Regions from separate parts of the Moorella sp. E308F genome, predicted to be linked through region 1. Evidence: riboswitches for the same ligand, from Rfam matches in the RefSeq annotation. Region 1 holds a riboswitch; each other region holds the start of a gene.
The links. A riboswitch is a leader RNA that binds a small molecule or an ion and turns the genes downstream of it on or off. The one in region 1 is predicted to bind cobalamin.
Positions count from the first base shown of each region.

Region 1 (7,850 bases):
TCGGGCAATGAGTCTGAATTTAGAGCGCAGCAGCAAATGGATGGAAGGGTCCGGTCCCCAGGCCGACATCGTCATTTCCAGCCGCATCCGGCTGGCTCGTAACCTGAAGGGGATGCCCTTTCCCAATTTGATGAACGAAGCCCAGGAAGTGAAGGTTATCCGCCAGGTGAGCCAGGCCATCCGGGCGCCGGGGGTCTTCCAGGCCGTGGGTGAATTAAAGCTCCAGACCTTGCGAGAATTGTCGCCGGTAGAGCGGCAGATACTAGTGGAGAAACACCTCATCAGCCCGGACCTGGCGGAAGGTAAGGGAGAAAAGGCCGTAGTTTTACGGGATGATGAGGCCATCAGCATCATGGTCAATGAAGAAGACCACCTGCGCCTGCAGTGCCTTTTGCCGGCCCTGATGCTCCATGAAGCCTGGCGCCTGGCCGACGCCGCCGACGATGCCCTGGAAAACGAGCTGGACTTTGCCTTTGACCAGGAAAGGGGCTACCTTACCGCCTGTCCTACCAATGTCGGTACGGGCTTAAGGGCTTCCACCATGCTGCACCTGCCGGCCCTGGTGTTGACCAAGCAGGCCGGGCAGGTATTGACGGCCCTGACCAAGGTGGGAGTGACGGTCAGGGGCCTCTACGGCGAGGGCACGGAAGCCCAGGGCAATATCTTCCAGGTTTCCAATCAAATCACCCTGGGACGTTCTGAAGAAGAGATTATCAACAACCTTTCGGCGGTAACTGTGCGGCTGGCCGATCAGGAAAGGGAAGCCAGGGAATTGCTGCGCAAGCAAAACCGCTGGCAGCTGGAAGACCGCGTGGGCCGGGCCTACGGTGTCCTGACCAACGCCCGCGTCTTGAGCTCCCAGGAAGCCCTGCAGCTGCTTTCAGATGTCCGCCTGGGAGTGGAAATGAAAATTTTACGCGGCATCGACCAGCGGCTAATAAACCAGCTCATGGTGCGCATCCAGCCGGCTTACCTGCAGTTTACCGCCGGGAAAGAAATGACGCCCTTTGAGCGCGATGTGCGCCGGGCGGCCATGGTACGGGAATTTTTAGCAGGCTAGCAGAAAACCTACAGGAGGTGGAGTAATCATGTCACCACGTTTTACCGAAAGGGCCAACCGGGTCTTGCGCCTGGCCCAGGAAGAAGCCAGGGCCTTGCATCACCCGGCCATTGGGACCGAACATATCCTGCTGGGTATCTTGCGGGAAGGCGACAGCGTCGCCGCCCGCGCCCTGGCCAGTTTGGGAGTGAATGTGAAAGCTGTACGTGAGGAAGTGCGTAAAATTATCCGGCCGGGGGAAGCCCCTGCCGGTGGGGAAATCGGCCTGACACCGCGGGCGAAAAGGGTCCTGGAGCTGGCCAATGAAGAAGCGCGGCGCCAGGGCGTAAACTATGTAGGCACAGAACATATCCTCTTAGGCCTGCTGGAAGAAGGCGAAGGCCTGGCGGCCCAGGTGCTGGGCGGGCTGGGCTTGAGCCCCGAGAAAATCCGCCAGCAGGTCATCGCCCTGCTGGGGGGTGCCGGCGGGCAGCCCCAGGCCGGCGGCTGGACCCTGGTTTTCGGCAGCCTGCCCTTCGGCATGAGCGGGTTCCCCGGAGGAGGGGCCTTCCAGCCCATGGGCGCCCCCGGGGCGGTCAAAATGCAGCCGCAGCGGCCGGGTCAGACGCCCACCCTGGACCAGTTCAGCCGGGACCTCACCCGCCTGGCCCGGGAAGACAAGCTGGACCCGGTCATCGGCCGGGAAAAAGAAATTGAACGCGTCATCCAGATTCTAAGCCGCCGGACGAAAAACAACCCCGTTTTAATCGGCGATCCCGGCGTGGGCAAGACGGCCATCGTTGAAGGCCTGGCCCAGAAGATAGTCCAGAACCAGGTACCGGAAGTCCTGCGGGACAAACGGGTGGTGGCCCTGGATATGTCCGGTATGGTGGCCGGCACCAAGTACCGGGGCGAGTTTGAAGAACGCTTCAAGCGGGTTATGGACGAAGTCCGCGACGCCGGCAACGTCATCCTCTTTATCGACGAGCTGCATACCCTCATCGGCGCCGGGGCCGCCGAGGGGGCCATCGACGCTGCCAACATCTTAAAGCCTGCCCTGGCCCGGGGCGAACTGCAGACCATCGGTGCTACCACCATTGACGAGTACCGCAAACACATCGAGCGGGACGCAGCCCTGGAGCGCCGTTTCCAGGCCGTTATGGTCGGCGAGCCCACGGTGGAGGAAACCATAGCCATCCTGAAGGGCCTGCGGGACCGCTATGAGGCCCACCACCGGGTGAAGATTTCCGATGCGGCCCTGGAGGCGGCGGCCAGGCTTTCCGACCGCTACATCACCGACCGCTACCTGCCGGATAAAGCCATCGACCTGGTTGACGAGGCTGCTTCCCGGGTGCGTCTCAAAGTCTACACGGCTCCCGACGACGTGAAAAAGCTGGAAGCACGCCTGGAAGAACTGGAGAAGGAAAAGGCGGCGGCCGTCCATGCCCAGGAGTTTGAAAAGGCGGCGGCCTTAAGGGACGAAGAAAAGAAAATAAAAGAGGAGTTAGAAGCCAAAAAGGGCGAGTGGCAGAAGGAAAAGGGCCTGGAGAAGTCCGTGGTGACGCCGGAGGACATCGCCCAGATTGTTTCCAGCTGGACGGGAATCCCGGTCACCCAGCTGGCCCAGGAGGAAAGCGAGCGGCTCCTCCACCTGGAGGATGTCCTGCACCAGCGGGTCATCGGCCAGGATGAGGCCGTCCACGCCGTTGCCCGGGCCGTGCGCCGCGCCCGGGCGGGCCTCAAAGACCCCAAGCGGCCCATCGGCTCTTTCATCTTCCTCGGCCCCACCGGCGTCGGCAAGACCGAGCTGGCCCGGGCCCTGGCCGAGGCCCTCTTCGGCGACGAGGACGCCATGATCCGCTTCGACATGTCCGAGTACATGGAGAAGCACACCGTCTCTCGGCTGGTGGGCGCCCCGCCCGGTTACGTCGGCTACGAGGAGAGCGGCCAGCTGACGGAGGCCGTCCGGCGCCGGCCCTACAGCGTGGTCCTCTTTGACGAGATCGAAAAGGCCCACCCGGACATCTTTAACGTGCTGCTGCAGGTCCTGGACGACGGCAGGCTCACGGACGCCAAGGGCCGCACCGTGGACTTCCGCAACACGGTGATTATCATGACCTCCAATATCGGCGCCAGCACCATCAAGCGGGAGAGCCTGGGCTTTAAAGCTTCCACCAGCGAAGTGGCGGCCGATTCTTACGACAAAATGAAGAAGCACATTATGGAAGAGCTGCGGCGGACCTTCCGGCCCGAGTTCCTGAACCGCATCGACGAGCTGATCGTCTTCCATGCCCTGTCCAGGGATGATATCAAAAAGATAGTCGACTTGATGCTGGCCGATATGAACCGCCGCCTGGAGGAGAATAAGCTTTCCGTAGAAGTGACGGATGAAGCCAAAGAAATCCTCATCAAAGAAGGCTTCGACGAAGCCTTCGGCGCTCGTCCCCTGCGGCGTGCCATCCAGACCCTCATCGAAGACCAGCTCTCCGACGAGATGCTGGCCGGGAAAATCGTCCCCGGCGACAAGGTCCGGGCCGTCGCCCGGGACGGCAAGATTGTCCTGGAAAAGGCGGCCTAGTCCGGGACGGGATAGACCTCTACAAGCACCCGCGCGCAACGGGTGCTTTTTCTTTTGCTGTAACGAGCAATTTACTTATTTCCACCGCCAGGGGACAGTTCTAATTTTCCAGGGTCCCCAGGAGGCAGAAGGGTTTTCCCGCCCGGAGCCCTGCAGCCTCTAGGGCGGCCCGCTCGCCGGCGGCGAGGATGCAGGTGGCGGGGCCGGCCGATTTGTGCAAGTCCAGCTCCGGTAAGCCCGGCCGCCAGTTGATCTGCAGCCTGTATAAAGCGGCCAGATCCCGGGCCTCGGCCAAGATGCCCCTGGAACCGACGGGAACGATTTCCCGGATGCCCGGCTGGTCGAGGAGCAGGCGTACGGTTTGCAGGTCTGCGATTTCCGGATCGTCGAGGAAGACCTCGGTTCCGACCTTGGGCCGCCCGAAAAGGGCCAGGGCGTCGCCGGCAGCCAGGCGCCCTATTAGCAGCTCTGCGGTAGCCGCCAGGCCGATGACGGTGATCCCTATCCCGGACTGGATAGTGGGGACGTTTTTTTCGCTGCTGCCGGTGAGGGCTTTCTCCGGATCGATACCCAGCGAGCGGACCTCGTCGGCTACGCCCTCCCGGATGGCCGCACCTGTAGGTTCCGGTTCCACGGAGAGGGTGTTGACGATGCAGACCGGCCAGGCGCCTACCGCCAGGACTTCCATCAAGGCTACCCTGGCGGTGAAGCGACCCAGGACGTATCCCGGCACCCGCACCACGTCGGCTTCCTTGGGGCCGATGGCCCCGGCGGAGTCGCAGGCGATCACCAGGGATCTTTGCGCCTCCAGGTCCAGGATGGTCAAATCACGGTAGCGGCGGGGGGAAAGGGTGGCCGGGGTCATTTACCTTCACCTTTCCCCCGGCCGGCGGCATAGCTGGCGGGATATACCCGGCGCAGACTGGTGAAGGCCGTCGCGGCCAGGACGATGTTCAGGGCGGAAGCGATTAATAAGGGCACCACCATGGCCAGGAAGAATGCTTTGCCGAACCCCGGCAGGGGGATGAACAGCGCCGGGAGTAACAGGCCGTTGAGGGCTATTCCCGCTGCTATCCCCAGCCAGGGGGAAAAGCGGTAGAAAAGGGCAAAAAGGGCGACGACGGCGGCCATTCCGGCGGCGATTACCAGGTGGAGGGGCGGGGTGAGGGGGAACCCGGCGGTAAAGGCGGTGAGCAGGTGCCCCAGGGAAGCTATCAGGGCCCCGTCGGCGGGACCCAGGATGAGGGCGCCGAGAAAGCCGGGAAAAGAATCGAAGGCCGGGGTGCCGGTGATGCTGGGTATTTTTAGATTGGCGCCCACAGTTGACAGGGCGATGAGCATGGCCAGGGTCGCCAGGCGTCTGGCCGTCCAGCGGCTTGCCTTAACGGCCGGGGAGGAAAGTTCCGGTTTTGCCATGTTTGCTTCTCCTTTCTAAAGAAGACTTTGTCAGGGGTGAAATGGGGCCGGGCCACCCGTAACAAAAAAGTCCCCAGCCGTCTTCCGGCTGGGGACTTTACCATCATCCCCGGTTGCTTCTCCCCTTTCCTGGCGAAGGTGAGAGGTCACATGGACAGGCAGGTCTCCTGGCTCGCGCTTCCTCGTTTGGCGATGCCTTCCCGGGAACTATCCCAGTGGCGTTATATCGCCAACTCCACGCTCACAGTGGCGGGACCGCGCCGGATCGCCGCCTGAAAAGGCGGTTACCGGACTTCCCTATTCTCCCCCTCCCGGGGGCACCTGTCCATTTTTTCATATATGGTTGTCAATTATTAATATAATCTACCACCGTGCTTTTGGCAAGCCCTGTTTTCCGAAAGTAAGCCCGGGAAAGACTTTCCGGGGGAGGTAGCCGCACCGTGTTCGATTACCGGGCCGCCACGGGGCTGTGTTGTCCGTCTATTCCTGGCGGAAAAGACCGGTTCCGGCCGGGTTACCCTAGCTCACCATCCAATTTACCGCCAGTTCTCCCGGGGCGGTAACCCGTTTACCCTCTGCTAACTTCAGGGCTGCCAGGCCGGTGTCGGGATAGGCGCTTTCGCCGTGCTGGGAAAGATCCAGGCCGGCTTCCTCTTCCTCGGCTGTGCCCCGCCTGGCAATCCCAGGGCCTCATGAGCTTAACCGAACGCTATTCTTATCTTCGTCAAGCTTGGTGAACCGCCGGATGCGGACCCGCATGTCCGGTGGTGTGAGAGGACGGGGGCTAGCCGCCCCCTCCTACTCGATTTGCTAACGAAATTTAACAGGGTAAAGGAGGATTTTTCCTTTTTATGACGAAAAAATACATTTGGCCGGGGAGGGAGCGCCCGGCCGGTAAATAAAAAGGGGAGGTGTTGCCGTTGATCTCTACGGTTACAAGCACCACCGTTACCACCATTGCCAGCTCCACCATGGCCGCCGGACTGGGCCTGGCTGCTGTCCTCTGCTTGATTGCCTTCCTGATCGCCAAGGAACTGCTGGATGCCGGCGTCAGCGTCGAGGGTACGGGTGAAGGTGCGGCCACAACCCTTTACCCGTGGGTACGACCCCTTAGCCGCGCTTTGACCGTGGGCATCATCCCCTTGCTCATTGGCTTCGGGTTTATAGTCCTGGTAAGGGTGATGGCCGTCCTTTAAAGCAGCCATTAAAGCGATGGTGGTAAAACGCCATGAGCCCGGATTGGGGGCTCGCCACCGGACCGCAAGGAACGGTGGTATTTTTTTGGGGGAATTTTTTTGCGCTTGCATACCTGGAAAGAGCTCGTCTACCTCGACGCCATGGCCCTGGTCCTGGCCCTAATCATCCTCCTGGGCGGTCCCCAGCCCCTGCGGGTCGCCCTGGGGCTGCCCTTTGTCCTCTTTTTGCCGGGCTATTGCCTGATAGCGGCCCTTTTTCCCCGGCAGGGGGACCTGGACGGCATCGAGAGGATAGCATTGAGCTTTGGCCTGAGCATCGCCGTCGTACCCCTCATCGGGCTGGGCCTCAACTACACCCCCTGGGGCATCCGCCTCTACCCCATCCTTATTTCCCTGTTAATCTGGATCCTGGGCCTCTCCGCCCTGGGCCTCACCCGCCGCCGGCGGCTGCCCCCGGAGGAGCGTTTTACCATCGCCCTGGAGCTCAAGCCCCCGGCCTGGCGCGCCCTCACACCCCTGGATCGGGTCCTCTCCATTGTCCTCATTGCGGCCATAATCTTTGCCGTGGGCAGCATCGTCTACGTCGTCAAGACGCCCAAAGTGGGGGAGCGCTTCACGGAATTTTACATCCTCGGGCCTTCCGGCAACGCGGAAGGCTACCCGCGCCGGCTCACCCTGGGTGAGAGCGGCCGGGTCATTTTAGGCATCGTCAACCACGAGTACGCCCGGGTGGAGTACAGGGTGACGGTGCGCCAGGGGACGGACGACCTGGTGCAGCTCGGCCCCCTGGTGTTAAACCATGAGGAGAAATGGGAAGAACCCCTCGCCTTTACCCCCCGCCGGGCCGGAGAGAACCAGAAAATCGAGTTTCTCCTCTACAAAACCGGAGAGACGCCCCAGCCGGGCATACCTTACGTGAAGGCAGGCGACACGACGCCCTCCGTAGAACCTTATCGCAGCCTGCACCTGTGGATAAACGTCGTCAATCCCAGCCCAGCAAACAGTCCGGGAGATGAAGCCAGTTGAGCAGTCCCCAGCCCATGCCCCAGGCACCTTTTAAAATCTTCCTCGCGAGGCAGGGGGAATACCTGCCCTGGTATTACGGCGTCCTTTTAACCGCGGCCGAAATCCTGACGGCCCTCATGTACATACCCGCCGGCCTGGCCCTGCACTTCAGCATCTTGATCCTCTTAATCCTTCAGGCCGCCCTGGAGGCGGGAAAACCCCGCCACGCCCTTTACCAGGCCCTCACCCTGGCGCCCCTGACACGCATCATGAGCCTGACCCTGCCCCTGGGCAGCTTTCCCCTGATGTGGTGGTACGCCATCACCAGCCTGCCCCTTTTGGCGGCGGCCGGGGCTGCGGCCGCCATCTGCGGCTTTAAGGCCGCCGACCTGGGCCTGGTCCGGGGCCGCCCCGGGCTGCAGGTCCTGGTGGCCCTGAGCGGCCTGCCTCTGGGCCTCCTGGAATACCTGATCTTAAAACCCCAGCCCCTGGCGGCGGGCCTCGACTGGCGCCATCTGTGGCTTGCGGCCCTGATCCTCCTCATATGCACCGGCTTTATGGAGGAGCTGGTCTTCCGCGGCCTCATCATGCGGGCGGCTACAATCGCCGCCGGGCC
Region 1 covers NZ_BJKN01000001.1:892,866-900,715, forward strand. Annotated here, with positions in the region: gene E308F_RS04500 (UvrB/UvrC motif-containing protein) at 1-11, shown strand, start outside; gene E308F_RS04505 (protein arginine kinase) at 8-1,060, shown strand; gene E308F_RS04510 (ATP-dependent Clp protease ATP-binding subunit) at 1,089-3,617, shown strand; gene E308F_RS04515 (AIR synthase related protein) at 3,718-4,482, opposite strand; gene E308F_RS04520 (ECF transporter S component) at 4,479-5,033, opposite strand; cobalamin riboswitch at 5,174-5,373, opposite strand; gene E308F_RS04530 (hypothetical protein) at 5,954-6,229, shown strand; gene E308F_RS04535 (DUF1616 domain-containing protein) at 6,329-7,255, shown strand; gene E308F_RS04540 (CPBP family intramembrane glutamic endopeptidase) at 7,252-7,850, shown strand, end outside.

Region 2 (7,850 bases), on a different contig from region 1:
AGGATTAACCCGCGGTACTGGTGAAAAATCCGCCCCAGGAACGGGGATAAAGGCCCCGCATACGGCACTACTTTGAACGGGTCCCCTTCACCGGCCCCTGCCCTTGGAACCAGGCCGGCCGGGATGAAGATCGTAGTCCCCGCCGGTAAAGAACGGGCCAGCTGCAGGGCCGTCTGGAAACCGGGCCGGGTCAGGGTGACAATGGCTATTCCCTGTCCTTCAGTCATGGGGTGTCTTAGCCTCGCGGTAGCCGTGGCTGAAGGCCGGGTTGTACAGTAAGGAGCGCTGGTAGCTGCCGGCCAGGAAATCGCCGACCAGGAGCAGGGCCGTCCGGTCAATGCCCGCCTCCCTGCTTCTAGCGGCAATATCCCCCAGCGTACCATGGATAATCTTTTCTTCCGGCCAGGAGGCCTTGTAGACTACTGCCGCCGGGGTATTTTCCCCATATCCACGGGCCAGCTCGGCCGCTGCCGCCGCCAGGTCCTGGCTGCTGAGGAAAAGGCACAGGCTGGCGCGGTGGCGGCTTAAATCGGGCAGACTTTCCCCGGCGGGCACCGGGGTGCGGCCGGCCCGCCGGGTGAGGATCACCGTCTGGCTTATTCCCGGCAGGGTAAATTCCCTCCTGACGGCTGCTGCCGCCGCTGCAAAGGAGCTGACGCCGGGCACGATCTCATAAGGTATACCCAGACCCTCCAGGGCGTCCATCTGCTCCTGGATGGCCCCGTACAGGGAAGGATCGCCCGTATGCAGGCGGACCACCTTTTCGCCCCTGGCTACCGCCTCCTGCATGATGGCCAGGACTTCTTCCAGGGTGAGGGAAGCGCTGTTATACAGCTTGGCTCCCGGCGGCGCATACTTTAAAATTTCCGGGTTCACCAGGGAGCCGGCATAGATAATGACCCCGGCTTCCTCTAAAAGGCGGCGCCCCTTGACGGTAATCAGCTCCGGGTCTCCCGGCCCGGCCCCGACAAAATAAACCTTCATGCCTGCTCTGCTCCTCCAAAAATAACGTTCTGCTAAAAATGGTGCCTTCTAGTGGGGATATGTCCCTTCGCCGCTCAGGAGTTACGCGCCGACAGGACTACGGCTCGGTTCGGACCGTTGCTCGCCGCCTGCGGATTGCCAATGAAAAGGCTTCCTGCTCCGCTGGCCTGAATCCTTCTATGAGGTCACTCTGTATTCCTCGCCAGGGCACGCTCAGGCGTCCTCGGCGGCGGCAACGGTTACCTCACCTCGCCTGTCCTGTTACCGGCGCTCCACTATTCGCGGCTCCGGGACATATCCCCACCTATAATCGCCGCCGAAGCTTTTCTATCTCCTGTCTGCTAACAATCACCCTTCATGGGGTGCCTTTGACTATAATTAATGACAAATAATCCTGTTTCTTACCCTTTTCGGCTACCAGGTCCCGGCTGAAGCTCTCCCCGGCCTGGCCGCAGCGGCTGGCCAGGAACGACTGCCCGGCCACGCCCGCCTCTTCCAGCACGGTAACGATGGCGTCATAATGGCGGGCGACTTTCATTAAGACGAGATTGGGAAAAAGGGAGAGGTATTCCTTTAAGTTAGCCGGGTCCTTGAGGGCCGGGATGATGGCCAGAGGTTCGTCCCCTACCGCCAGGGGAACATTCAAACTGGCAGCAGCCGCAGCAAAGGAAGTGATCCCGGGAACGGTAACAATCTTTAAATCCGGGTTGAGTTTTTGCAAGCGTTGCATTAAGTAGCTATAGGTGCTGTAAAGGGAAGCATCCCCCAGAGTCAGGAAGGCGATATCCTGGCCTGCTGAAAGGTTTTTCAAAAGTTCTGCCGCCGCTGCATCCCAGGAACGTTCCAGGTAAGCCAGGTCATGGGTCATAGGCATGAAAAGATTTAGTATCTTCTGCTCAGGCCGGAGAAAAGGCCGGACCACCTGCAGGGCCAGGCTTTCCTCGCCACGCTGGGAAACCGGTACCGCCAGGACCGGTACCTGTTCTAAAATGGCTTTAGCCTTCAGGGTTAACAGGTCCGGGTCTCCCGGTCCAACCCCCAGGCCATAGAGGGTTCCACTCACCACTCCTGCCTCCTATTCGTCACGGCGCAATTGCTTCACCAGCTGCACTATATATACGGGATTCAGGGCCCGCCAGATGTGGTAGCGGCCGGCCGGTTCCAGGCGGGCCAAGTTGGCAGCCAGGGCCTCTACCTGGTAGCCCCGCTGATAGCCGAAGGCCAGGGCCGTACTCAAGGTCTCGACGGTGATGGCATTGAGGACGATAATTCCTCCCGGCCGCAAAGCTTCATGGCAGACCCGTAAAATCTCTTCCAGGTGCCCGCCGCTGCCTCCGATGAAAACCCGGTCCGGCGGCGGCAGACCCTCCAGGGCCGCCGGGGCCCTGCCGGCCACCACCTGGACATTATCCAGGCCAAAACGTTTTACATTCTCCCGGATCAAGGTGCAGGCCTCCGGGTTTACCTCTACGGCCAGGACCTGTCCCGGAGCCACCAGCCTGGCCGCTTCAACGGCCAGGCTCCCGGTTCCGGAGCCAATATCGTAAACGGTCATACCCGGTCCCAAACGGGCTTTGGCCAGGGTTAGGACCCGGACTTCCTCTTTCGTCAGGGGGACCTGGCTGCGGTTAAAGTAATGGTCAGGTATCCCGGGCGTACTATAGGGCCAGTGAATCCGGTTCATAACCGGCTATCACCACCCCGGGCCTGGTCAAATGCTGCCGGGCCAGTTCGGCTGCCGTCAGCCAGGCCGTCTGCTCCTGGTTGCTGCCCAGGTCGATCCCCACCCACAGCTTGATACCGGCCAGGCCGTGGTCGGACAGGTATTTACCTATAACTGCCGGGGTGTTGGCCCCGCCGGTGAGTATAGCCAGCCTCGCTTGCCCGGCCGCCAGCCGGGGCAGGTACGGTTCCAGAACCTCCAGGGAGCGTCCGTGGCAGCTTAAGAAAACGGCATCTTCCCAGCCCTGCCCCAGGCGGGCAAAAGCCAGCTGAACGGAACTGATGCCGGGGATAACGTTGATTTTTTCGCCGGGAAACTGGCGCTTGAGCCACGCGAGGAGGCTGTAAAAGCCGGGATCCCCGGATACCAGGATAGCCGTAGGGCGGCCGCGTATCTGCAACAGGCAGGAGCGTAACCCCTCCAGGTCGCCCGTGATAACCCTTTTCTCGCGTTCTAAATCTTGAAAAAGGTTCAAAGCCCGGGGGCCGCCGATAAGGACTTCGGCCGCCGCCGCTGCCCGCCGGGCCGCCGGCGTTATGTATTCCGGGCTGCCTGGTCCAACCCCGATGACGGTCAGCCACCGGCCATCAGCTCCCATGGCCCCACGCCTCCAGTATCTGCCGGGCCACCGCATCCCGGCCCATAATTTCTCCCTGCAGGTTGAGCAAAACCGTACCTACGGTGAGCTCACCACGGACAAAGTCCTCGGCCCGCCGGCTGGCCCGGGCCGCCAGGGTGTCCCAGAACTCTCGCCCCAGACCGTGGCTATGGATAATTTCCTGGGCAGCTTCCACTGTAGTTACCTCTAAAAGCTGCCGCACGGCTTCCGGGGATGCCCCCCGCGCCGCGGCCCAGGCGGCCAGGATTTCCTGGCGGGCGTCGGCCAGGCGGCTGTGGGTATAAAAGATGCCTCCCACCACCTTGATGAGCTTGCCGCCGTGCCCCCACAGGAGCACCCGCTTCACCCCCCGCCCGGCGCAGGCCTCCAACATGTAGCCGATAAAGTTGCTGGTCAGAACAATGGCCGCAGCCGGCAGGTGATAGCGTTCTTCGGCCTGGCGCTGCCCCAGGCGGCCGGGGGTCAGGATGAGGGTCTCCCAGCCGGCAGCCAGGGCGACGTCTATTTGCGGTATCAGGGAAGTACGGTAGGCCTCTTCGGACATGGGTTCGACAAAACCGGTAGTGCCCAGGATCGAAAGGCCGCCCTCAATCCCCAGGCGGGGGTTGAGGGTCCGCCGGGCCAGCTCTTCCCCCCCGGGGATGCTGATTTCCAGCTCCAGGCCCTGGCCGGGCGGGGTTACATCGGCAACTGCCGCGGCGATCATTTGCCGGGGAACGGGATTAATGGCCGGTTCCCCCGGCGGTATAGCCAGGCCGGGACGGGTTACTGTCCCGACGCCGGGTCCGCCGCGCAAAGTCAACCCCCGGCCGGATTGCCGGGCGCGGACGTGGATGGCAGCCCCGTGGGTAACGTCAGGGTCATCGCCGGCGTCTTTGACCACCACGGCCTCGGCCCAGCCCGGACCCTGGTGCACGGTAACCGGCAGGGTTACCTTTTCCCCCCGCGGCAGGGTAAGGGTAACCTCCCGCACCAGTTGTTTCTGCCATAAAGCTATGGCCGCCGCCCTCGCCGCAGCAGCCGCACAGGTACCTGTGGTATAACCCCGCCGTAACTCCCTCTGCAACGATTTCTCCTCCAGTTTTTATTGTATTTTCGGAGAAGTTCCTCCCAACAACCTTTCTTCATTAGCCTTATTATCCTTTAAAACCAGGGGCAGGCCGGCCACCACCAGGTAGACCTGGTCGGCCCGGCGAGCAATCTCCTGGTTGGCCAGGCCCAGCAGGTCCCGGAAAACCCGGCCCAGGGGATAGGGAGGAATGAGCCCCATTCCCGCTTCTTCAGTAACAATAATTACCCGCGCCGGTACCTGCCGGGCTACGGCCGCCAGTTCCCTCACTTTGACCATGATGGCTTCTACAGCCGCCGTACTTTTTTCCCAGCTGTCTCCTGCTCCAGCCGCCTCCTGGCTCAAAAGGTTGCTGAGCCACATGCCCAGGCTGTCCAGGAGGATGGTACCGGCACGCCGCCCTTCCCGGGCCACGGCTTCCGTGACGGCCAGGGGAGCTTCCACCGTCAGCCATGCAGCCGGTCGTCGGCGCCGGTGCATGTCCACCCGGGCCGCCATTTCGGCATCGTCCACGGTCGCCGTGGCCAGGTAGACTACTTTTTCGCCTCCGGCAGCAGCCAGTTCTTCAGCCAGGCGGCTTTTGCCACTCCTGGCCCCCCCGGTTACCATGATTAACGACCCGTACCCCATAGAATGGCCTCCTAAAATAAAAACTCCAGCCCCCACGAAGCAGCTGGAGTCACATCACCTAACTTTAGGCCCCTTAACGCGAGGGTGAAATGAACAGGCAGGTTTCCTGGCTCCGGCTCCTTGCCTGGCTTCGCCTTCCCGGTATAATACCAGTGGCCTTGAAGCAGGCTCCCCGGTTACAGTGGCGCGACCGCTCAGGATTTACACCTGATTCCCTTTTAACCTTTCAGGCACCTGTTCCCTATTAAGTTAATTATAGTATAAATCGCTCCCTCCTATCAGTCAAGCCCTGGGTAACGATATGCCCTGCAACTTATTTGTGATCATAGCCAGCTCTTTATTCTTTTCCCAGATAGCCCGGGCATAGCGCCGGTTGCGGAGCTGGAGCTTTTCCTTTTCCTGGCGCAGGCGATTTACCATCTCCCACTTTTCGGCTTCACTTTTTTCTATCAGGCGTAGCAAGACACGCCGGCTGACCCGTAATTGTTCTACCTTACTTTCCAGCTCCTGGATACGCCGGTAAAGGCCAGCTGCCTCATTGCCAGCCAACGGCCCCACCCCCTCATTATTAGTTTGCTAAAGTATATGCCTGGAAATCAAACCTTAGTCGCTTGAGCTTTAATCTTTTCCGCTCGCCTCTGTAATTGCTCCAGTTCCGCTGTGCCCACCCGGCAGGTCCCCAGGTCGGCATGGCTGTTGTCAACCATGCCGTGGAAATCTGACCCGCCGGTTACCACCAGGTCATACCGGGAGGCAAATTCCAGGTAACGCCTGGTGGCAGCGGCATCGTGGAGAGGATAATAGGCTTCGATACCCTGTAAGCCGCCATCAACAAGGGCCGGAAGAAGGGCATCAGCCGGGCTTAAGCCCGGGTGGGCCAGGACCGGCACTCCGCCAGCCTTTAATATTACCTCCACCGCCCGGCCAGGTTCAACTTTTTCCCGCGGGACATAAGCAGGCCGGCCCCGTGCCAGCAGGGTTTTGAAGGCCGCCTCCACAGAGGGGGCATATCCCTTACGGACCAGAACGGCTGCGATATGGGGACGGCCCACGGCCTCGCCCCTGAGTTCCTGCTCGACCTCGCCCATGCTGATATCATAACCCAGCTCTTGTAATCTGGCGACCATCCGGGCCGTGCGCCGGTAACGCGCCTGGCGCATAGTTTCCAGGAAGGCCAGCAAATTTTCCTTTTGCCAATCAAGGTAATAACCCAGAATATGAATTTCTTTATCTTCCCACTCGGTGCTCAGCTCGACCCCAGGAATGACCGTCACGCCGTAACTGCTGCCGGCAGCCAGGGCTTCTGCCAGGCCGGCTACCGTATCATGATCGGTGACACCAAGGGTCGTTAAACCTTTGGCCTTTGCCAGCCTGATTAGTTCTGGGGGTGAAAGCAGACCGTCGGAACTCGTAGTATGGGTATGTAAATCAGCTAGCTGCATAGATATCTTGTCCAATGGTTAATTTACGCCGTGCCGTAGTGCTGCAACCTCTGGATAGCCATTGCCCGGCCGGTAGCGGGATCAATATCTACCAGCACGGCTTCCAGCTGAATAACGCCACCGGCGACTTCAAACCGCACCGGCAGCTGGGTAAGAAATTTTTTAACGACAAGTTCTGTTTTTACCCCCAGGACCGAATCCCTGGGGCCGGTCATGCCTACATCGGTGATATAGGCCGTCCCCTGGGGCAGGACGCGGGCATCGGCCGTCTGGATATGGGTATGGGTCCCGATGACCGCACTTACCAGTCCGTCAAGGTACCAGCCCAGGGCAACCTTTTCTGAAGTTGCTTCAGCATGGAAGTCTACTAAAATGATCTTAGTTATCTCCCCGATCTCTTCTGCCAGGCGGCGTCCTAGGCGAAAAGGACACTCCAGGGATGATAGAAACACCCGCCCCGATAAATTAATAATTCCTACCTGCAGGTCTTCCTTGACCTTTACCAGGGTATAGCCCCTGCCAGGAGTACCAGGAGGATAATTGGCCGGCCGGACAATGCGCTCATCCTCCTCCAGGAGGGCCAGCGCTTCTCGCTTATCCCAGACATGGTTGCCCATGGTTAAAATATCAATGCCGGCGGCAAAAAGTTCACCGGCAATAGCCGGCGTAATACCATTACCACCGGCAGCATTTTCGCCGTTTGCTACTACGAGGGCCGGCCGGTATTCCTGGAGCAGAGGTGGCAGGAGTTCCCGGATCGCTTTACGGCCCGGCCGTCCCACTACATCGCCAATCATTAGAACCCGCAAAAACAAGGCTCCCCTCGAATTACCTTAAAATTATTATTCGCGCCGGTTCTATTTATTAAACACCATGACCCGACCTTCTTCCCGGAAGGCAATTAGCTGGCGCTCCGGGACGGTACCCCTAACACTTTCCAGCATACGGTCAATTAACTCTTCCTGGAGCAAAAGCTCTTCTTCCATGATATTATCATTGTTCTCCGCAACCAGGCTGGACCCAAATTCCTCCCGCACCAGGGCAATAATGAGGTCAATTTCATCCCGGGAAAGGGTGGTTACATCCCGTTGTACCTCCAGGGCTGTCAGCTGGTCATAAGGTGTATATTTCAGGTTAATGACCCTTGCTTCCCGGTCTTCCAGGTAGTTATATACTTCCAGGGATTTACGGAATTTCTTTTCAAACTGCTGGATAGCCTCCCCGGCCAGGGGTTGGGACAGCATAAAAGTAAAGCGTAAAACCTGGTCTTGGGGTTCATAGTTAATGGTACCTACTTCCGGGTAACGTACCAGGATAGAAATAAGGAGACCGATAGTATCAGATACTTCGCCGCCGTGTTTGTACTTCAGGCCCAAGGTTAAC
Region 2 covers NZ_BJKN01000002.1:274,796-282,645, reverse strand. Annotated here, with positions in the region: gene E308F_RS07790 (cobalt-precorrin 5A hydrolase) at 1-227, opposite strand, end outside; gene cobM (precorrin-4 C(11)-methyltransferase) at 220-984, opposite strand; gene cobI (precorrin-2 C(20)-methyltransferase) at 1,340-2,047, opposite strand; gene cbiT (precorrin-6Y C5,15-methyltransferase (decarboxylating) subunit CbiT) at 2,060-2,668, opposite strand; gene cbiE (precorrin-6y C5,15-methyltransferase (decarboxylating) subunit CbiE) at 2,643-3,305, opposite strand; gene cbiD (cobalt-precorrin-5B (C(1))-methyltransferase CbiD) at 3,295-4,392, opposite strand; gene cobU (bifunctional adenosylcobinamide kinase/adenosylcobinamide-phosphate guanylyltransferase) at 4,411-5,025, opposite strand; cobalamin riboswitch at 5,105-5,278, opposite strand; gene E308F_RS07755 (translation initiation factor 2) at 5,308-5,574, opposite strand; gene E308F_RS07750 (PHP domain-containing protein) at 5,622-6,467, opposite strand; gene E308F_RS07745 (TIGR00282 family metallophosphoesterase) at 6,491-7,276, opposite strand; gene E308F_RS07740 (hypothetical protein) at 7,325-7,850, opposite strand, start outside.
Region 2: it holds a riboswitch for cobalamin, as region 1 does, so the genes downstream of both, cobU (bifunctional adenosylcobinamide kinase/adenosylcobinamide-phosphate guanylyltransferase) here and E308F_RS04520 (ECF transporter S component) in region 1, are expected to answer to the same signal.

Region 3 (7,850 bases), 860 kb from region 1:
TCGCACGTGCTACGTAATAGTCAATAAGCCTCTGGCTTACTGATCCGTCCTCATTGGCAAGATTTGTGGCCATCGGTGGCATGACAATGCGGTTCCGGATTACCAGGTTTCCTATTTTACCTTCCGAAAAAAGGTTTGGAAAGTATGTCATATTACTCCCACCCTACTTTGTGATTGTTACTACTATCTACTATAACTTAAGGTAGAAGCTATTGTCAATTATTTTTCCCGTTTAGTTCTAATTTCTAACATCTACCTTGTGAATAAATGGATGCAATTTTTGCGCCATGCTCTGCAAGGTTGCCCCTGGATAAGGCCGGAGCGCCTGGAAATCTGCATCCAGTAACGTTCCGGCGGGCTGGTACTGCTGTAGTACGTAACGCCGTGCTCCACGCAGCAGCCGGCCTATGGCCAGGAAATCTTCCTCCATTAACAGGCCGGGAACTACCGTGGTACGAAATTCATAAGCAACCCGGCTGTTTTTAATGAGAGCAATACTTTCCTTTACAGCCTCCAGGTTCGCCCTGGTGCCGGTTAAAAGGTCATACTTCTCCGGCGGCGCTTTTATGTCCATGGCCACATAGTCCAGGAGGTCACCGGCCAGCAGCCTGGCTATAACATCAGGCTGTGAACCGTTGGTATCCAGTTTGACTTTAAAACCGTGGGATTTCAGTGACCGGATAAATTCCTCCAGGCCCGGCGCCAGGGTTGGCTCACCCCCGGTTATACAAACGGCCTGCACCCAGGAGCGGCGCCGAAGCAACAGGTTTAAAACCTCCGCCGGGCTGACTTCCGGCAAAGTAGCAGGGCGCAGCACCAGGTCGGCATTGTGGCACCAAGGGCAGCGGAAATTGCACCCGCCCAAAAAGACGGTAGTGCAAACCTCGCAGGGGAAGTCCACCAGGCTCGTTTGCTGGATGCCTCTAATGGCGATAGGGATCATTTCCTTAAAACAGGCAATGGCCGTCATATTATCCAGCCTTTCCTAAACTGCCGCCTGGCGTGTTTGTTCGTCGTCGCAGGAGACAGGACGGAAGCCACGCCGCTCCCGGAACTCCTCCTGCTTGCCTTTATTCCAGTTCTTCACCGGCCGGTAATAGCCGACGATCCGGCTCCAGACCTCCGTTTCCCGGCCGCAGGCCGGGCATGTCCACTGCTCGCCGGAAAGATATCCGTGCTCGGGGCAGATGCTGAAGGTAGGAGTAATGGTGAAATACGGCAGGCGGAAATTATCCATCACCGTCTGCAGAAAACGCCGGCAGGTTGCTGTATCTGTCACCCTTTCCCCCAGGTAGGCGTGAAAGACCGTACCTCCGGTATATTTTAGCTGCAGCTCGTCCTGGTGCTCCAGGGCGGTAAACACGTCGTCGGTGTAGCCGACCGGCAGATGGGTGGAATTGGTATAATACGGCTCCTCTGTTCCGGAAGTGAAGATGTCGGGATAATTGCGTTTGTCCAGCCGCGCCAGACGGTAGGACGTCCCCTCCGCCGGCGTGGCTTCCAGGTTGAAGAGCTGGCCGGTTTCTACCTGGTAGGTGGCCAGGACAGAACGCATGAAGTCCAGGATTTCTAAAGCCAGACCCCTTCCCTCGCGGGTATTAATACCTTTCCCTATAAAATTCAGGAGGGCCTCGTGCATGCCCACGATACCGATGGTGTTAAAATGGTTCTCCCAGTACCTGCCGAAGCGTTCTTTAACCTGCCGCAAATAGAACCGGGAGTAAGGATAAAGCCCTTGCTCAGTAAATTTTTCCAGGATATTGCGTTTGAGAAGCAAGCTCTCTTTTGCCAGGTCCATCTTCGCTTTGAGGCCGGTGAAAAATTCTTCCTTCGTTTTAGAAAGATAACCCAGTCGGGGCAAATTTATGGTGACTACACCTATCGACCCGGTGAGGGGGTTGGCCCCAAAGAGACCGCCGCCGCGTTTCTTGAGTTCCCGGTTATCCAGACGCAGGCGACAGCACATACTCCGCACGTCTTCGGGCTTTAAATCGGAATTGATAAAATTGGCGAAGTAGGGGATGCCGTATTTGGCCGTCATGGCCAGGATTTTTTCTACCACCGGGCTTTCCCAGGGAAAATCCGGTGTGATATTGTAGGTAGGTATGGGGAAGGTAAAAATGCGGCCCCGGGCGTCTCCCTCCATCATCACCTCGCAGAAGGCCGTATTCAGCCAGTCCATCTCCTGCTGGAAGTCGCCGTAACATTCTTTCCTGCGCTCGCCGCCGATAATCACCGGCTCGTTAGCTAAAATCTGCGGCACAACCACATCCATGGTCAGGTTGACAAAGGGCGTCTGGAATCCCACCCTGGTGGGTACATTGAGGTTAAAGATGAATTCCTGCAGGGCCTGCTTGACTTCCCGGTAGTCCAGGCCGTCGTAACGGATAAAAGGGGCGAGGTAAGTATCGAAGTTGGAAAAGGCCTGGGCACCGGCAGCTTCTCCCTGCAAAGTATAAAAGAAATTGGCTATCTGCCCCAGGGCCGTCCGGAAATGCCTGGGCGGCGCGCTTTCTACCTTCTGCCCCACGCCGGCAAAGCCGCTTTCCAGTAAATCGGCCAGGTCCCAGCCACAGCAATAGGGCGCCAACAACCCCAGGTCGTGGATATGGATATCGCCCCTTTCATGGGCCTCGCGGATAGCCGGCGGGTAGACCTTTTCCAGCCAATACCTGGAACTGACGGCGGCGATGATATGGTTGTTGAGGCCCTGGAGGGAATAATTCATGTTGCTGTTCTCATTAATCCGCCAGTCCTGGCCGTCCAGGTAGCCCTGGACCATTTCCTGCACGTTGACCAGAAGGTGGCGGAAATCCCGCCATTCCGCATGTTGTTGCCGGTAAAGGATATAAGCCTTGGCCGTCCGGGCATGGCCATTCTCAATCAATACTTTTTCCACCAGGTCCTGCACGTCTTCGACGGTAGGCAGCCTGTCGGCAAATTTTTCCGCCAGAAGGGCCGTCACCTGGTTGGCCAGCTGGCTGGCCTGGCGGCGGTCCTGGCCCCCGACAGCCTGGGCCGCTTTGTAAATAGCATTGATTATCCTCTCCTCGTCAAAGTCCACTACCCGGCCGTCGCGCTTGATGATCTTCTTGGGTATCATGATAAAATTTAAATCTCCTTTCGCCTGCCTGAATGAAAAACCCCAACCACGCCTGCGTAGCTGGGGTAAATCCTCCCTTACCTCACCTTCACCATGGCCGTGGTTTAACGGTGAAATCTCACGGGCAGGTCTCCTGGCTCGGGTTCAACGCTCCCTGCTGCCTTCCCAGTCCAGCACTCAGCTCCTTTAGATGCACTACTCCGGGTACTTCTTAATACTATAAGAAATTAACCCGTAGCTGTAAATATCTTGCTGAGTGCTGGACCAGTGGCTCCTTTAGCAGGTACTCCCCCTCACAGTGGCGGCACCGCGCCGGACTTGCACCGGCTTCCCTGGCACCCGCGAGAATCCTTTTCTGGTAATGTTCAACACAGTAATCTTCGACAAAGATGAGGCAAAATCCTGCCGCTATATAACCTTCTCATCCCCCGGTTAAGCACTGTTTTTATTCACCTGGGGCTATTTTTCCTTGCTGGAATTACTTTGTTTCCTGTTTTCTATGGGGGCAGGTATTACAAAGGGAGGGATCGTCAAAGGAGATCTGGCAGTAAGTCCCTTCCTCCTTCCAGCATGGCTTGGCGCACCCTATGCGTTCAGTCTTCCGGGAGCAGGCCGGGCAGTCCTCGTATAACCAGCAAGGATAGAAGGCCAGGTAGTGTTTGATGGAGTTTAAATTGAAGCCTTTATCGATGAGCTTTTGAATGAAGCGCAGCCGTTTCAAGTCATTATTTGAGTAAAGGCGCCGCCCGTTCTTGCGTGCGGGCTGGATGAGTTTATGTCTTTCCCAGACCCGCAGGGTGCCCGGCTGTATGCCCAGTAAATCGGCGACCACGCTGATGGTATATAACATTTGTTCAGGCATTAAAAGCCGCCTCGCTTAACAATCAGTTTATAAATTATTGGCAGTTTTATTTTACGTTAACTTATCATCCCAGATCAAGTATCGCTTTTCTCCTATCTGAAAACATAATTTTGCTATATCTAAATAACTTTGTTGTAAGATTTTTTATAAGTTTATTGACATGGGTTTGTTCAACAAATATGATATAAGTAAGATCAATAGTAAGCGGGGCGAAGAAGGCCGGTGTATCCCATCGGTATGGTTATCCAGGTCTTAGATATTTCTCCCCACCGCCTGCGTCGCTGGGAACGAAAGGGACTGGTTGTTCCCATGAGGAAAAACGGCCGGCGCTGCTATTCGGAACTGGACTTACAACGGTTAATGTTTATTAAACGCCTCCTTGATGGCAAACATTGCCGGCTCGCAAACCTCCCTAATTACCTCGCCTTTTACCCCTGCTGGCAGGATGGCAAATGCATAAGCACCCCTTTAGAAGAGCCAAAGGAAGGGGCGCGTCCCTGCTGGCAAAAGAAAAACTGGTATTGTGGCTACCAGTTCCACCGGAAAGTATAGTCAGGGTTACAAGGCAAGGAAATATCCGTTTTTTAACTTCTAGCACCATTCATTAAATTTTATCCAGGAGTGTTGTTTATGTCCATTTTGCTGGCTACAGAAGCGCCTGGCCTTGCAAAAATCTCCCGGGCCATGGGCGGAGCCAGCCTGCAGACCTGCCTGGCCTGCGGCGTGTGCACCGGCGGCTGCCCTACCGGCGACATCGGCGCCCCCGTAGACCCCCGTAAAATGGTGCGCCTGCTCCTTTTGGGGATGGAAGACCGGCTCCTGGCGTCAGATATGATCTGGCTCTGCACCATGTGCGGCCGCTGTACAGTCTACTGCCCGGTGGGCGTGAATATGGGCGACCTGGTCCGGGCCATGCGGTCGGAACTGGCGGCAGAAGGCCGCGTCCCCGTAAACCTGCAGAAAGTGGTAGACCTGGCTCTAGAGTCTGGCAATAATATGGGGATCAGCCAGGAGGATTACCTCGACACCCTGGACTGGATGCAGGAAGAGCTCCAGGCGGAGTTCGGCAGTGAGGCGGAAATACCCGTTGATAAGAAGGACGCCAGGATATTGTACGTTATCAACCCGCGGGAAGCGAAGTTCTTCCCCCTCTCCATTCTAGCGGCGGCCAAAGTGTTCCATGCCGCCGGCGAAAGCTGGACCCTTTCCAGCCGCTACTGGGACGCGACCAACTACGCCCTTTTCTCCGGGGACGACAAAGCCGGCGCTATCCTGGTGCAACGCCTGGCCGATGAGGTGGAGCGCCTGGGCTGCCAGGAGTTGATCATGACCGAGTGCGGCCATGCCTTCCGCGCCATTCGCTGGGGGCCGGAGCAGTGGCTGGGGTACAAACTCCCCTTCAGCGTGCGCAGTATCGTCCAGCTCATGGCCGAATACCTGCAAGACGGCCGCATCCGCCTTGACCCCTCCCGCAACAGCGAACCGGTAACCTATCACGATCCCTGCAATCTAGGCCGCAAGGAGGGCATTTTTGAAGAACCGCGGCAGATACTCCGGGCGGCGGTAGCAGATTTCCGGGAGATGACACCCAACCGTGAGAATAACTACTGCTGCGGCGGCGGTGGCGGCCTGCTCTCTTTGAGCGAGTTTGGCCAGGAACGCATGGCTAAAGGAAAGGTGAAAATAGAACAGATCCGGCGCACGGGAGCAAAGATTATCGCCACTCCCTGCCATAACTGCGTTGACCAATTGAACGATTTATGCCGTCATTATCACCTCGATGTTAAGGCGAAAAACATAGTCGAGCTGGTAGCCGACGCTCTCGTAATTAATGGCAAGGAGTGAGGTATTGATGGTTAAAAATGGTTCGTTGCCGGTAGCCGTACTGGGAGCAGGTATCGCCGGGGTCCAGGCGGCTCTAGACCTGGCCTGCCTCGGCTACCAGGTAATCCTGGTAGAACGCGCTGCCCGGCCGGGCGGCAAGCTGGCTATTTTACCCAAGACCTTTCCCACCAACGACTGCAGCGCCTGCGCTATGACGCCCTGGAATGGTTTCTTCTGTATACGCTCCCCGCACTTTATCAGGCTGGCCGGGGAAGATAAAATCGTACTCTTGACCGGTGCTGAAGTTAAAAACTTAACCGGGAAAGCAGGCCATTTTTGTCTCCATCTTAACCGGCAGGGCCGGGAAGAAACCATCAATGTGGCTGCCATCATCCTTTGTCCCGGTTATGAGGAATATTTACCCCCTAGTTTAAACGCCCGTTACGGTTATGGCCGTTATAGCGGTGTCTTGACGGGCCTGGAGCTGGAGCAACAGCTGGCTAACAGTGGGTACCCGCACCGTCCCCCGGGCAAAGAGCCGGTGCAACGGGTGGCTTTCATCCAGTGTGCCGGCTCCCGCGATCCCGCCAACGGAGTGGCTTACTGCTCGGCCGTCTGCTGTATGTATGCCCTGAAGGAGGCCCTGATGCTTTATGAGACCGCTGCTAATTTGAAACTCCCTTTACCGCAAATAACCCTGTTTTACATGGACCTGCGTACCTACAGCAAAACTTACCAGGAATATCTGGAGAAGGCCCGGCGGGAATACGGATTAAGGCTTGTTCGTTCCCGCATTCACAGCATTATCCAGTCTCCAGGAGAACCCCGGCTGGTCATTCGCTATGCCCGGGAAAACGGCCAGATCAACGTCGAAGAATTTGACCTGGCAGTACTGGCTACCGGCTTGCGACCGCCGGATGGCGCCCGGGACCTCGCCGCCAAGCTGGACATTAAGGTCGATACCTATGGTTTCTGCCAGTCCCCTACCCTTTCTCCCTTGGCCACCACACGGGAAGGAGTATTTGTCGCCGGCGCCTTTAGCGGCCCCTGCGACGTAATCGATGCCGTCACCCAGGGCTCGGCCGCTGCCGCTGCCTGCGCTTCCTGGCTAAAAGAAGCAGGTTTATTTTATAGGAGTTCCCTGCCCCCTAAAATACAATTGGTTTCACTTCCTGGCGGCAATAGTATCCCGCCGCGGACCGGCGTCTTTGTCTGCGGGTGTGACCAGTTGTCTGCCGGCCTGGATTTAAAGGAGCTGGAAGAATATAGCCGCTCCTTGCCTGGGGTTGCCTGGGTGGAAAGATTATTCCTTTGCGCCGGGGGGGCAGGCGAACAATTACGCCAGGCCATAAAGGAACATAGCTTAAACCGTATTGTAGTAGCTGCCTGCAGCGCGCGTGCTCTGGAACCCCTGGTAAAAACTTATCTGCGGCAGGCCGGCCTGCCGGGCCATGTAGCAAAGGTGGTTAATGTCCTGGATCATGCGGTCCGGATTTACAGTGGCAGGAAAGATCGCGCTACCAGAAAAGCCAGGGACCTGGTGCGGATGGCAGCGGCCAGGGCATTGACTGCTCCTGCCGGCATGGTGGAGGAATGGTCAATAACACCCGCCGCCCTGGTAATCGGGGGTGGGGTGGCCGGCATGGTTGCCGCCCTTACCCTGGCCGATCTAGATTTGGAAGTCCACCTGGTAGAAAAGGAGGGACGACTGGGTGGTAATGCCCTTCGCCTGCAGTACACCTTACAGGGCGCCGACGTTGAGGCATATCTGGCCAGGCTAAGCCAGCGTCTCAGCAAACACCCCCGCATCCATATCCACCTGAACGCTCAAGCCAGGACCATAACCGGCCGGCTGGGAAGTTTTACTACAGAGATAGAAGGCACAGGCGGGCTAAAGGAGAACATCCGGCACGGCGTAATTATTATTGCCACCGGTGCTGCAGAAAAGAAGCCGCGGCAGCACTTGTATGGCCAGCACCCGGCAGCAATTACCGGCCTGGAGTTAGAAGACCTGCTTAAAACCCGGAGCCGGCGGCTGGAGAGCCTGCAAAAGGTTGTCTT
Region 3 covers NZ_BJKN01000001.1:34,489-42,338, forward strand. Annotated here, with positions in the region: gene E308F_RS00220 (FAD-dependent oxidoreductase) at 1-151, opposite strand, end outside; gene E308F_RS00225 (anaerobic ribonucleoside-triphosphate reductase activating protein) at 239-970, opposite strand; gene E308F_RS00230 (ribonucleoside triphosphate reductase) at 986-3,103, opposite strand; cobalamin riboswitch at 3,210-3,461, opposite strand; gene E308F_RS00235 (MerR family transcriptional regulator) at 3,582-3,965, opposite strand; gene E308F_RS00240 (MerR family transcriptional regulator) at 4,188-4,517, shown strand; gene E308F_RS00245 ((Fe-S)-binding protein) at 4,596-5,810, shown strand; gene E308F_RS00250 (FAD-dependent oxidoreductase) at 5,818-7,850, shown strand, end outside.
Region 3: it holds a riboswitch for cobalamin, as region 1 does, so the genes downstream of both, E308F_RS00230 (ribonucleoside triphosphate reductase) here and E308F_RS04520 (ECF transporter S component) in region 1, are expected to answer to the same signal.

Region 4 (7,850 bases), on a different contig from region 1:
AACATGCCTGTGTACCCCTTTCCTGATAAATCAAGGTGAAGCCGCCTTCAACTCTTCCCAGGTGGGCCCGGTACTGTTCAGGGTTTCGCTATACCACCAGATAATCTTATCACCTGACCGAATCCCTTTCTCGCTGGCCGCCACCATGGGGATCTCCTCGTTAACCTTATACATCCAGCCGGCCATACCTTTATTGTCTTGCCCGGCTATACCCAGGACAAAATTGCCGTATACAGGGCTCATGCTGTATTTCAGGCCGCTGGCATCCAGGGCCCCGAGGGCCGTCAACCCCCATTTGTTGTTTTTAGCAACCGTCACCGTAGCAGGACCATAAAGGAGTTGCCCTTTCATGCCAACTACGGCAATATCCACCCGACACCCGGAGGCGGCAGGAGAATCCTGGTTATAACTGCTGTTGCCGTCTTTCTTAGCTGCTGGTAGAGGGGCGCTGCTGCCGGCATCACTCTGGCTGCCAGCACTCTGCGCCAGCTGTGTCGCCTGGGGAGTACCGGCAGGTCCCGAGGCTTTCCCCCCGCCGGTTATAGCGCTGTCACCTGACTTCTCCCCCGCCGTTTTTTCCGGCGGCTTGAGGGTCTCAGGCGCTTTTTGATTGCCGGCACTTTCCGGAACGCTGCCGGCAACAGCATTCTCCGCTGGTAAGGGAGCCCCGGTGGGTGGTGTCCGGACATTATCAGCCCCGCGTGGCCCGGTATAGAAATTGGAGATTGCCGGCCCTATTAAGGCCAGTAAGACGATCAGGGCCGCTACCAGGTAAATAAATTTTTTTTGCATTTACGATTCCTCGCTATGCCTGTATTATCAGTCCCGTTAAGGCCACCTTGTCTGGGCCCGTAAGATCTCTAGCAATGATGAGGAGCACCGCTGGACTCGCCGGCGCTCCCCACCGTTTTAATCATTCTTTTCTATCTACTCTGCTACTAGCATCCTGTAGACCATCACTGCACATTCTGCCCGGCTGGCCGCCTCTCCGGGCCGGAAAGTCCCATCTTCAAAGCCTTTAACCAGCCCGTGGGCGGCAGCTGCACCCACGCTCTTTCTGGCCCAGGCAGAGACTTTGTCGTTATCTTTAAAGGATAGTTTCTCCTCGCCCTCAGGCAAGTTCATGGCCCGTACCAGCATAACCGCCACTTCTTCGCGGGTAATGGTCTTTTCCGGGCGGAAGGTGCCGTCCTCATAGCCCTTGACCAGGCCGTTGCCGGCGGCGGCAGTTACTGCCCCGGCGTACCAGGCGTCACCTTTTACGTCCTTAAAGGGGTTCTTCGTCCCTTCTTTCACCTCCAGGCCCAGGGCCTTGACCAGGAGGCTGGCAAATTCCGCTCTGGTCACCGCCCGGCCCGGCTCGAAGCGGCTGCTGTCCACCCCAGCCACAATGCCAGCCCCGGCCAGGGTTTCAATGGTATCCTTCGCCCAGGCAAACGAATTATTAGTTACATCCTCAAAAGATTTCCTGGCTTCCTTTGCAAACACGGCATAGTCGGAGAAGTGGTTTATCCGGGCCAAGATTAAGCCTTTAGACATGTCGACCACGGCCGGTATAGCTACCCACTGGCCTTTTGTCTTATCGTACCAGGCCAGGGCCAGGTTTTCCGGTTTGGCCAGGGGCGGCAAGGCAATTTTTAAGTTTAAGGTCACCGGTATGTTGAAGGTAGTTCCGTCGGGTCCAAAATTGTAAATTGCCGATATTTGCTGGTAGCCTGCCGGCGGAGGAGCCTGGGCGGCATTACCCCCGTTATTTCCAGCGCTCGCAACAACAGTATTCTTCTTAATGGTAATCTCTAAATCGTTTTGTAATGCCTCGGCTGGTATGGACAGGGCTATTTCTTCTTTAGCATCAGTTATGATTGCTCCCGCTGAAGCGGTGACCTTCTGGGCCAGATCAATTTGGTTTTGGGCCAGTTCTTTTCTCAGGGCGGCAATTTCAGCACGGCTCATGGCTTTTTCGCCGCCAGTGACTACCACGGCTTTTTTAACTTCGCTTAAAGGAGCGATCTGGAAGGTACCCTCTGTTAATTCCAGCAACTGGTTAATTTTCGCTAATGCATCCACGGCAACTTGGGGGGCCTGTAGGGCTACTGGGAGTTTTTTATTTTGCTCCTTTAGATCGGCCGGTACAGACATAGCCGTCGAGGCAGATGTGCTGCTTTTTACCAGACTTTCCCACACTGGTCCCGAAGAGCTCCAGTCCGTACTGTACCACCAGATGATCTGGTCGCCCTCCTGGATCGCTTTCTGGGAAGCGCCCACTATGGGTACGCTGCCGTTGACTTTGTACATCCACCCGTTCATACCACTGTTGGCCTGGCCGGCGATGCTTTTAACAAAGCCGTTATCGTCGACGTAGGAAAGACCGGTGGCGTCCAGGGCTCCCAGGGCCGTCAGGCCCCACCTGCCGTTTTTGCTCACCATGACCGAGCCGGGCCCATAAAGGAGCTCGCCGTTCATGCCTACTACGGCAATGTCGACGATGCAGTAATCACGATCCGGAGTGGATGAGGTGGGTAAGGTAATATTGAGAATGGCCGTCGCCGTCAGGCCGTTATAAATAGCCTTTACCACCGTCTGGCCGGTATTGAGGGCAGTGACCAGGCCGTAGTCGCTGTCAGAAACACTAGCGATGCTGGTATCGCCCACCGACCAGACGGCCTCGTTGGTCACGTCGCTCCTCGTGCCGTCAAAATAAGCCAGTACGGCCTTAAACTGCTGCTTGCCGTTGAGATTGAGGCTGGCAGCAGCAGGTTGAACAAGAAGGCCCAGGGAAGTTCTGGGGTCGATTGTTCCAGCCAGGATAAGATAAGTATAAAGGGCCTCGCTGGCGTCCAAAACATTTCTATATGCACCAAAGCTACCATCATCGTTCAAGGCTTTGAGCATCATGTAGGATACCGGCGATAACCCCGTAGGGCTTCGCCAGCTCAAAAGATCATGTCCCAGCCTTTTCAGGGTAATAATCACTTCGGTGGTATCTACTACCGGATCTTCGGCCCAAGACTCGGTGCGATAATACACGCTGCCGTCAGGCTGCAGCCACTTCTTTAAATAGGCCAGGCCCTTATCGATGGCGCTCTGGATTTGCGGGTCATTTTGTTGATAACCTGGCAGATAAGTCAAGGCCCGGATCGCCTGGGCGGTAGACATAAAGTCGGGGTAAAAAGTGTTACCCACCGCCTCTCCCCAGGCGCCATAAGTGGCCTCGGCCACGCTTTGCTTGCCCAGGATGTAATCGTGGGCATAAACATCATTGATTAAGGTTATCTGGCCCGCTTCCCCCAGAGCAATATAGGCCCACATGTCGCTGTAAACGCTGTTGTCAAAACCGTTAGGAGAATGCCGTTCCTTTAAAAGATTTGCCAGCTTATTTACCCGTACTGTATCACCCCATCTATTTAAGGCCAACAAGCATTGGGCTATAGTTTTCGTTCTTGATCTTTTCACCCATGGAGAACTGCTGCCGGCATAATCATTATACGTTTTACCTAAAGATTTTAAGGCAATCAGGGTTTCGGCCGTAGAAAAGGTACTATCCCACTGGGCCGGGATAGCGCCAGTGTCTACGTCCTGGATATCTTTAAGGTAAGCCAGGCCCTCCTGGATGGTTTTATAAACGTCGCTACCTTCTACCTTCGCCCCGTCAAAGTAGCTGAGGGCCGTAAGCACCTGGGCCGTTAAATCCGGTTCCTCCGCGGTATAACCGCTCCATGCCGCTCCGGCTGGCTGCCCCCAGGCGTTTTTATGTTCATGTTTAAACCCATTAAGGTAGTTCAAGGCATACACCTGGTCAATGACACTAAGCCTGCCTGCTTTGCCAAGGGCGGTTAAAACTGTAACATCGTCATAAATGCTGTTGCCAAAATAAATCGTTCCATTAGTAGTCTTTTGTTTAGCAATAATGGCGTCGGCTAGCATATTAATGTAACTTGAAGTCGGATCTACGGCATAAAGGGCGGTTAATTCTTTCGCCAGATAGACGGCATCCAGTACGGAGGGATTGCTGGCAGCAGCCTCGGCAGAGGCAATAACGACATTTTTCAAAGATTTACCATTATAGACCCACCCGCCTCCAGAAAGGTCTTCACCGGCGTTGACCAGAGCTTCTACGCAGCGATAATCAAAGTTCCAACCGTTGACCTCATAAGTTAAACTGCCATTCTGGTAACGATTTTTAAAATAAGAAACTGCCTTGCTAATGCTGTCCTGGACCTGGTTATAAACAGGATCATTAACCGGCAAATCAGGTTTTACCAGCGCCAGGGCCTGCAGCGGTGCCTTGGTGCCATAATCATTGGCCAAAGGGCCAAAGCTACCGTCGGCATTCTGGGTCGCCATAATGTAAGTAATTAAACTATTATTATTGCCAAGTAAGTCGGCCAGTTTTTCGATGCTGCTTTTTAACGTTTCCTCATTCTTGGTCCATTTTACTTTATCTTCTAGATTTTCTCCCGCCAGGGTAAGTATGTAGGCCGTGTAGCCGTCAATCTTCTCCCCGGCCTGGTAGCGGTCGTTAATAAATTTTATGGCTTTGGCGGCCAGTTCTTGGGCAGTATAGGCAACGGCCTGATCCGCGGCCATAGCCTTGTCCGGGACAACAAAAGGTACAAGAAAGCTGAAAAGAAGGCAAACCGTTGTTGCCAGGGATATAAAACGCCTGTTGAACCTCTTATAGGACATTCCTGCCACCTTGCCTTTCATAAAATTTAGCCAGAGAATCAAAAGGGTCTTAACGGGTGTCACACCTTTACGACGTGCTCCAGACCCAGCACCTGTCTGCTTGCAAAAATGAAAAAGACGGCCTCATGCTAACACCTCCCTGCAATACTCCCCGGGTGGGTTAGAATAGGCCGTCCATCTACCGTTCCCGGCGCATCGTGAACATCCAGTTGTTGTCCCTTGTTGGAAGCTCCTTGCCGGGCCGGCTGGCAGCATTTAAGCCGGCCCCTCGGGGCCAGGCGCCTACCCTGATAAAATTAAAACCCCTGCTCCAAAGAAATCAGGGGTTATGCCGTTTCCCCATCCTGCGTAGGGAGCACCAGCTACTTCGGCAAGCACCAGGTCTCCTGGCTCGGGTTCACCGTTCCCCCACGCCTTCCCAGCCCGCACTCAGCCTAAAGAAGTTAACCCGTTACAAAAACGTACTGAGTAGCGGTCCAGTGGCCTGATGCGGGGTCACTCCCCCTTACAGTGGCGCGACCGCGCCGGATTTGCACCGGCTTCCCTTGATGCCTGCACCGTTATTCATTTTTCTTTATATAACCATTCTACAGATACTACCAGAATCCTCCCGGCAAGAACTTTTTTATTTGCCCCATATTTATTTGCCCCATAAAGTCCTCTTACTACTTTCCTATCCTTGCCAATTGTACCATCAAGCTATCCCACATGGCTTTGACGGCATTTGCTGCCGCCCCGTGGGAACAGGCCGTAAGCGGCACGGCATTTACCAAGGCCCTGGCCACGTCGGCATCGAAAGGTATTTTACCGGCTATGGTAAGGCCCTGCTCATAACAATAAGCTTCAATCTCCCGGCTTTTCTCAGGGGCCAGGTCATATTTGTTAATACAAACGGCCACCGGTACTTTAAAGTGGCCGGCCAGCTTCACCACCCGTTCCAGGTCGTGCCAGCCGGCTACCGTCGGTTCCGTCACCACCAGGGCCAGGGTTACCCCGCTCAGGGAGGATATGACCGGGCAGCCGATGCCGGGCGGGCCGTCGGTAATGATCAGCCGGGCCTTATTTTCCTCCGCCAGCCGCCGCGCTTCCTGGCGTACCTTCGTCACCAGCTTGCCGGAATTGTCCTCGGCCAGGCCTAGCTGGGCATGTACAAGAGGGCCGTGAGGTGTTTCTGAAATATACCAGTACCCGGCTAGGTTGGGTTTCATGGTAATGGCCCCTGCCGGGCACGTCAAGGTGCAGACCCCGCAGCCTTCACATGATAGAGAATCCACCTGAAAAACGGAGCCCCTTGACCCGTTATCTGCCTTCGTGATAGCGCCAAACCGGCAAACTTCGATACAGCGGCCGCACCCGGTGCAACGCCCGGCATCAGTAACCGCTTTGTTGGAGCCGTAAAATTCATTGACGCTCTCCACCTCCGGCCGCAGGAGCAGGTGCAGGTCGGCAGCGTCAACGTCACAGTCGGCCAGGACTTTATCCTCCGCCAGGGCTGCCAGGGCAGCAACGATAGAAGTTTTACCGGTACCGCCCTTACCGCTAATTACCAGCAGCTCTTGCATGTTGTGACACCAGCCTCTCTATCTCCTGCCAGAGGCCGACAAAAGGCGGTACCCAGTCGGGATAATCTTCCACCAGGCATCTCCCTCTGGCATAGGTGGCAGCATATCTTTTGTCAAAGGGGATTTTCAGAAGGACCGGAATCTTTTCCTGGCGGCAATAACGCTCCACCCGCAGGTCACCCAGGGTGGAACGATTGATAACCACCGCAAAAGGAATACCCAGTTCTCGCACCATGCCGACTGCGAGCTTGAGATCATTAAGGCCGAAAGGAGTGGGCTCCGTAACCAGCAGGCAAAAATCGCTGCCCTTCAAGGCAGCTACTACCGGGCAGGAAGTACCCGGCGGGGCGTCTATAAGGGTGAGCCCTTCTTTGTGGGCGAGCCTTTTGACCGCTCTGATCACCGGGGGTGCCAGGGGCACGCCCACATCAATCTTGCCGTGGACAAAATCAATCTTGCCGGCCTGGCCCCTGGCTACCGCCCCGATACGATAAGGTTTCTCTGTAATTGCACCCTGGGGACACACAATGGCGCAGCCGCCGCAGCCGTGGCACATTTCCGGAAAAGTAATAACCTTACCCCCGGCGACGGCCAGGGCGTGAAAAGCGCAAACTTCGCTGCACTTGCCGCAGCCGTTACATTTGGTATTGTCCACTTCCGGGACCGGCAGGGTCACTTCCTCTTCTTCCTGGAATACCGGATGCAGGAAGAGATGGGCATTGGGCTCTTCTACATCGCAGTCGAGTACCTGCACCGGTATTTTCCTGGCCAGGGCCAGGGCCAGGTTGGTAACAATGGTCGTTTTCCCCGTGCCCCCTTTGCCGCTGGCCACAGTGACAAGCATTCCCTTCACCACACTTTAATCAAGACTGAGAGCATTATTCGGGCACTCATCAACGCAGGCGCCGCACTCCAGGCACTCGTCGGCATTAATAGTCGCTACTTCTTCAACGGTAATGGCTTCTACCGGACAAACCTCGACGCAGCTGCCACAGCCGGTGCACTTATCTTCATCAACCCTGGCTGCCATGTTACTCTCCTCCGTTTATTTTAATGATTGCAGCCATCATGGTCATGGCTGCAGGTACTGCCGGTACTCTTGAGATTACCGCTCAGGTAAGCATTCACTGCCGCCTCTACGGGGCCGGAAGCACCGCTTATTACTTCAATGCCCCGCTCACCGAACAATTCCACGGCGCGGGCGCCGATGCCGCCGACAATAACGCAGTGAACACCTAAATTTGCCAGATAACCCGGTAAGAAGCCAGGCTGATGCCCGGGATTGGCAATAACTTCTTTACTTATTACTTTCCCGTCTTCAACGGTAAACAGGCTGTACTGGGAACAATGGCCAAAATGCTCGGCTACCATTTTTCCCTCGGTTGCTACGGCGATCTTCACCATCTGTTACCTCCCCGACCCATACCAAAATGAGACCCTACGTTAGCCTGGGAAAATAGCGTGGCCTCTCCGGCCTGCCACTGCTGCAACGCCGCCTGGACCGTCGGTGCTGTAGTTGAGTAAACCTTAACTCCGGCACCCTGCAAAACCCGCAGGGCATTGGGCCCAACATTTCCGGTAAGGACAACCTCCACACCCCGG
Region 4 covers NZ_BJKN01000002.1:842,996-850,845, forward strand. Annotated here, with positions in the region: gene E308F_RS10730 (stalk domain-containing protein) at 1-5, opposite strand, end outside; gene E308F_RS10735 (DUF4430 domain-containing protein) at 31-792, opposite strand; gene E308F_RS10740 (S-layer homology domain-containing protein) at 928-4,686, opposite strand; cobalamin riboswitch at 5,066-5,232, opposite strand; gene E308F_RS10745 (ATP-binding protein) at 5,352-6,248, opposite strand; gene E308F_RS10750 (ATP-binding protein) at 6,226-7,104, opposite strand; gene E308F_RS10755 (4Fe-4S binding protein) at 7,108-7,278, opposite strand; gene E308F_RS10760 (NifB/NifX family molybdenum-iron cluster-binding protein) at 7,299-7,652, opposite strand; gene E308F_RS10765 (NifB/NifX family molybdenum-iron cluster-binding protein) at 7,646-7,850, opposite strand, start outside.
Region 4: it holds a riboswitch for cobalamin, as region 1 does, so the genes downstream of both, E308F_RS10740 (S-layer homology domain-containing protein) here and E308F_RS04520 (ECF transporter S component) in region 1, are expected to answer to the same signal.